2 regions of the Anaerobutyricum hallii genome follow, and region 1 is predicted to be linked to the other one. Evidence: riboswitches for the same ligand, from Rfam matches in the RefSeq annotation. Region 1 holds a riboswitch; the other holds the start of a gene.
What was found. A riboswitch is a leader RNA that binds a small molecule or an ion and turns the genes downstream of it on or off. The one in region 1 is predicted to bind cobalamin.
Positions count from the first base shown of each region.

Region 2: it holds a riboswitch for cobalamin, as region 1 does, so the genes downstream of both, EHLA_RS02750 (M14 family metallopeptidase) here and EHLA_RS09680 (ABC transporter substrate-binding protein) in region 1, are expected to answer to the same signal.

Region 1 is NZ_LT907978.1:2,115,057-2,118,235, forward strand. Features, by position in the region: gene EHLA_RS09680 (ABC transporter substrate-binding protein) at 1-1,422, opposite strand, end outside; cobalamin riboswitch at 1,709-1,846, opposite strand; gene EHLA_RS09685 (hypothetical protein) at 1,934-2,356, opposite strand; partial or broken gene EHLA_RS17035 (TetR/AcrR family transcriptional regulator) at 2,378-2,533, opposite strand; gene EHLA_RS09690 (adenosylcobinamide amidohydrolase) at 2,530-3,179, opposite strand, start outside.
Region 2 is NZ_LT907978.1:619,138-622,316, forward strand. Features, by position in the region: gene pdxT (pyridoxal 5'-phosphate synthase glutaminase subunit PdxT) at 1-546, shown strand, start outside; cobalamin riboswitch at 604-779, shown strand; gene EHLA_RS02750 (M14 family metallopeptidase) at 1,081-2,166, shown strand; gene EHLA_RS02755 (MATE family efflux transporter) at 2,163-3,179, shown strand, end outside.

The DNA of each region.
Region 1 (3,179 bases):
GTTGCTTATATAGCATGACTGTCCAAATACCAGATCAACATCAGCTTCTGAAAGAACAGTATTATAAACTGCAGATGCTGCAAGGTTACCATGCTCTGTCGTAAATTTATTGGAATATGCGGTATTGATATGCGCTACAACATCATCAGACGTATCGTTCTCGGTCATAAGAACATTGAATGCGTCGAACGCCTCTTTCGGTGTGTTCAATTCGCCGAGCAGAATGCGTTGCACCACATTCTGAGATATGCTGAACATCTCACTGGAAGCCAGGCGGATATACATCTTGTTCTGATCGATATATGGTTTTATATTGTCAAGTTCCGGCAACAGTTCTAAATCTACGTCCCTGTTATAAGGAATCATATTCTTTCCGTAAGAGATGCAGCTCTGGCCTTCCTGATTCAACATGGCTTCCATAATTCTGAGAAGCAGTTTCTCCTTTTCAGGATCTTCCATTGCTTTTTTACTGGCAGCAACCTGGAAGGAAGGATATGTCAAATACCAGTTATCTTTCTCATCCTCTTCAAAATATGGAAGCAAAATGGAGTGGTCTCCCTCGCGCCCCGAAAAACCGATTGCATCTGCACCTGTACCACGGTACATCGCAAGCTTACCGGCTAAATATAATTTTTTAGGATCCTGATTGATCATTTCTACTTCTGCTTTTCCAATTCCTGTCTTTTCCTTCATATCAAAAAATTTCTCAAAGACCGGCATCCATACTTCTTCTGAAAGCTGATTAGTCAGTCCACTCTCATACTTCTGGCGCCATTCCCTGCCTTCCATCGATAAAAGCTGTGAAATTGAAAAACCCTGAAGCACTTCCATACATGTATAATCGTCACCAAAATCAGAAGAAAATCCCTTAATCCCCAACTTTTCGAACGCCTCACAGGCAGCAATAAAAGAATCATAATCTGTAGGGATATCAATATTATGCTCTTTAAACAGCGTCTCATTGATAATGATACTATCTACATCCGCACATGCCGGAAGCAAATTAATAGTACCATCATCATAAGTATAATTCTCAAGATATGTACCATAAAATGTAGAAGCAAGTTCCGTATCACAAAAATCATACAGAAAATCCTTTAATAAAACAGCATCCTTCAGTGAAAATCGTCTCACAGTCATAATATCCGGCAAATCATCATGGTCATTCAGATAGCGGTAATAATCCGTGGAATTAGTTGCAAGTGTGAATTCAAACTCAACCTCCGGGAAAGTATCGCACAGATACTGGGTATAATTCTCCAAAAGCTGTGAACCCCACAAAGCAACTCTTACTGTTTCTTTTTCATTCTTTTTTTCGTCGTCAGACTGTGTCCCGCATCCGGTCATCACCGTTGATGTCATGATAAGCGCCAGCAACAGGCAAAATAATTTTTTCATTTTGATTTTGATTTTAATTTTCATTTTCCTTCTCCTCACATTCTACTTCAAATGCCTTTGCAACATGCTCATTCATTCCTGTATATAATGTTTCAAATTACATTTATATCATCTCCCCACAAAAAATCAAGATATGACCAATAATTAGTTCTTAAGAACGAAAAGAGACATCCAGCCAACTGACCAGATGCCCCTTTTCATTCCTTTCCGTCATCAGAAAAGAAAAGCCCTTGAAAATACTGGATTTTCAAGGGTTTTAAGGTTCTTATTAAAGATTTGCAAAATCGGGATTACATTCCCATACCTCGCAGATCAGACAACGGATCATAGTAAGGTACTCTGACTTATGGCGCAAAACCACTTACAGTTGCGGGACAGTACAGGACTTTCACCTGTTTCCCCTTATGGAACATGAATTGCTTCACGTTCTATGATCCAACAATATGTAATTAAACAATTTTCGATGGTTTACAAAGCCACACCAAAAAATTGACCTACAGGTCAATTATATACCTGTTTTTTTCCAATGTCAATCTTATTGCAACCGTTTCACAACTCCATACAGTAACAGGTCGATCAATTTCGGCACATCGTTTTCATGCTTTTCCACGATGGATGTCAACTCAGGATTGTTCATTCTCTTTCTGCTGAAAAATTCATTATACCCATCTATGATGAGAGCAAAATAACGGCAGGCTTCCTCCATGGTCCAGCCTTCTCTCAATGGAAAGGATGAAAGTACTTCTTTTATCACCTTTTCCCTGTGTTCATAAAAAGGCTTCAGGACTGTTCGTATCTCCTGTTCAAGATGAACCGGAGGATTCAATAATGCCTCAAAAAAAATACGGCTTTCTTCCCTGCAGGAATACTCTTCCCGGAGTTCGAAATATCGATTCATATCCACCTTTTCCATCTTCTGATCCATCAAATCCAAAAAACCATCGCAACTTATCTTCACACAAATGAGATAAAGCTCATCCTTATTTTTAAAATTATGATAAATCAAGCCTTTATTTATTCCACTTTTGCATATCTCATTAATGGAACTTTTTTCATATCCGCTCCTGGAAAATTCACGGATTGCAGCATTTATTATTTTCTGTTTTGTTAGTTCTGTTTTTAATTCTCTTTTCATATTTCTTTAAAATAGGAAAGAGCATTTACATACTGCTCAATCATCCACTGAATCGTTGCTTCTTTGTCCACCTGTATCTTTTCCGGTAATTCTTCCGGTACTTTCTCTGCCGTTTCCTGTTTCTCTAAGTCAGGAAAAACCAGCAGTTCTTTTGCTGCCTGCCAGACTTCTCCTGCATCCAACAATCCCCAGTCTAACTGATCTAAGAGATGGGCATAGAGAGATGCATTGGTTACCAGACGGGAATCCTTTCTTTTACGGTCAAGCCTGTCCATAAATTCCGCTCTGGAAAGAGTTCCTTTCCCCTGTTCCTTGTAATATTCCCACAGGGCATCTTCGGTCACTCCAAAACGACCCATGCGACAGATAATATCATGCTGTCCTTTGGGGTTTAATCCAGACTGGAGAGACAGGGCTTCTTTCACTGCCCGCATCACTGTTTTGCCGATATATTCTCCCAGCTTGGAATTCTTTCCGGCATTGGTCAGCTTCGTTGCTGATTCCGGATTGGAAATGACAATGACCCCATCGGTTCCGGAACCGGTAGCGATTCCTCGAGATGAACAGCTTGGTGCCTGTAACTCCTGAATGGCCGCCACCTTGGCTTCCGTGCAGGTTACCACGGTCCGTGCAAGAGTTCCCGCAT
Region 2 (3,179 bases), 1.5 Mb from region 1:
GCCTTTATAGAACATGAAAAAGCATTAGAAAGACTTGGTGTGGAGACAGTAGAGCTTAGAAAGGCAGAAGATTTAGAACAGGATTTTGATGGCCTTGTTCTGCCGGGCGGAGAAAGTACCGTACAGAGCAGACTTTTAAAAGAACTTTCTATGTTTGAACCTTTAAAGAAAAAAATAGAAGAAGGTCTTCCGGTTTTGGCTACCTGTGCCGGTCTTATTTTACTGGCACAGAATATTTCAAACGATGAGAATCGCTGCTTTGCTACGTTACCGGTTACTGTAAAGAGAAATGCATACGGAAGGCAGCTTGGAAGCTTCTATTATGAGGGAGAGATTAAAGGAATCGGAACATTTCCTATGGAATTTATCCGCGCTCCGTATATTGAATCTGTCGAAAAAAATGTGGAAATCCTTGCACAAGTAGAGGAAAAAATTGTGGGAGTTGCTTACAAAAATCAGTTAGCATTCTCATTTCATCCGGAATTAACTGGAAATGACAGAATTCATGATAAATTTATAGAACTAATTAAGGTAAGTAATAACTAACTTTTACCCTAAGATACAGTTGCCAGCTGAAAAAGCCTATGTTACAATAGATGAGAATTAGATACACAGCATATAAGTTCCGAAGGGATGAAAAGAGAATCCGGTGAGAGTCCGGAGCGAATCCGTCACTGTAAGGGGAGTCTGTACAATAAGCCACTGAGATATTATATTTTGGGAAGGATGTACCGATGGAGAACCAAGTCAGGAGAACTGCTTATATGTTTAGTCAACTCATCTTACGGAATTTTAAGAGAGCTGTATATCTCGCACATAAATCGACTATATGATTTGCGATGGAATTGGGATTCCAATCTATTTCAAATTTATTAGGTGATTTATGATTGAAAATTTAGAATACGATAGATGAAGAGACTTATAGTGAGTATAGGTCTCTTTTTCTTATCATAAAAAGCAGCCATCCTATAGGAGAAGAGGCAATTTAGGAGTACTTTTTGTTTGAATATACGGAATACTCTTTATGGATGGGAATCATTTTGAGATACAGTATTGTTAAAGGAGGTTATGTAGAAGTTTATGGGATTTCAGTTAGGCAATCTTTATGTAGAAAAGGGTGAAAAGGTATGTGGATTTTTAAAGCTGCCTTTTACAGAGGATGAATTACCCGTAACATTAATCTATGGACAGGAAGAGGGACATACGGTTTTAGTAGACGGAGGAATTCACAATGCAGAATATGTAGGAATTGAGTGTGTCACAGGACTGGCAGCAAAGCTTCAGCCTAAAGACATTAAAGGAATTCTTATCCTGCTTCATATTGTCAATGTAAATGGATTTAAAGCAAGAACGGTCAGTGTTTCTGCAGAAGACGGAAAGAATCTCAACCGGGTATTTCCGGGGGATGCGAATGGAACGTATACGGATAAGCTGGCATATTTTATAGAAAAAGAGATTTTTTCAAAAATAGATTATTATATCGATGTACATAATGGAGATTGGTTTGAGGATTTAACACCATTTATTTATTGTGTCGGTAACGCTCCGGAGGAGACCGTAGCGGAAGCAGAAAGAATGGCACAGGCAGCAGATATGCCATTTTATGTGAAGTCACAAAGTGGAAAAGGTGGAGCATATAATTATGCCGGAACGTTGGGAATTCCATCGGTACTGATTGAGCGTGGATGTAATGGTATGTGGTCAGAAGAGGAAGTAGCAGCCTCACAGAAAGATGTAAAGAATATTCTTCGCCGTATCGGTATGTTAAAGACAAGACCAACGTTAGCAGAAATGCAGATGCGTGTACCAAAACATATGAATCATGCACATTATGTTGATTCAGAAAAGGCGGGCTGCTGGTTCCCGAAAAAGAAGGCAGGCCAGATTGTGAAAGCCGGTGAGCTTTTAGGAGAATTAAAAGATTATTTTGGAAATGTCATCGAAGAATTTCGTTTAAAAGAAGACGCAATCATTCTGTATCAGACAATTTCTTATTCTGTTCCGGAGAATTCTCCATTAATTGCATATGGACATTATGATATCTGTATTGATGATATGGGAAATACACACCAGCATACACATGATGAACTTCATAAACATCGTAAAGAACATTATGACGATCATGCCGGAATTCATTCTCGTGAGATGTGGGAGGATATGATTTGAAAAATAACAGCCATACTTTAACTAAAGGCAGCGTAGGGAAGGGCATACTTTTATTTGCTCTTCCCCTTTTGGGTTCGAGTCTTATTCAGCAGCTTTACAGTACAGTAGATCTTATTTTTGTTGGACAGCTTCTTGGGACGAAAGCATCGGCGGCGATTGGAGCCAGTGGTCTGATCGTAACCTGTATGATCGGATTTTTTAACGGAATGGCTGTAGGGACGAATGTCTTTGCGGCAAGACATTATGGAGCAAGACGCTTTGAACAATTAAAGAAACTGATACAGACGATCTTTTGGACGGGAATAATCGGAGGCTTCTTTTTAACAGTGATCGGTCTGGTCTTATCTCCGGTATTTTTAACCTGGATGGGTACGCCGGAGAGTATTTTTCCACTCGCAGTACGATACCTCCGTATCTATATGGCCAGTATGATATCTGTAGTCAGTTATAATCTTTTAAGCGGTGTACTAAGAGCACTGGGCGATTCCAGAACACCGATGCTATATCAGTTTTTTGGCGGGATCATCAATGTTTTTGCGGATTTTATATTTTTATATGTTTTTCATATGGGAGTAGAAGGAACAGCGTTTGCAACGTTATTTTCCCAGACATTTGCGGCTATCGGAGTCATGATCCATTTATATCGATTAAGAAAACCGTATGCACTGCGGATTCGTTTTTCAGATTGCAGCCTGAAAGAATTTACGGATATACTAAAAGTAGGTGTGCCGGCTGGGGTGCAGTCAATTATTATCACCTTGTCCAATATTATCATACAGTCACAGATTAATACATTAGGTGTTACTTCAGTAGCATCGTTTACAGTCTATTTCAGAGTGGAGTTAATTATCTACCTGCCAATTGTCGCACTTGGACAGGCGGTTGTTTCCTTTATTGGACAAAACTATGGAGCCGGCAACTGGGAAAGAATCAAAAAGGGTAACAGACTTTGTATTTTTGGAGGATCGCTCATTACATTTGCTGCCTGTATACTGCTTATCATAGCGATGCCG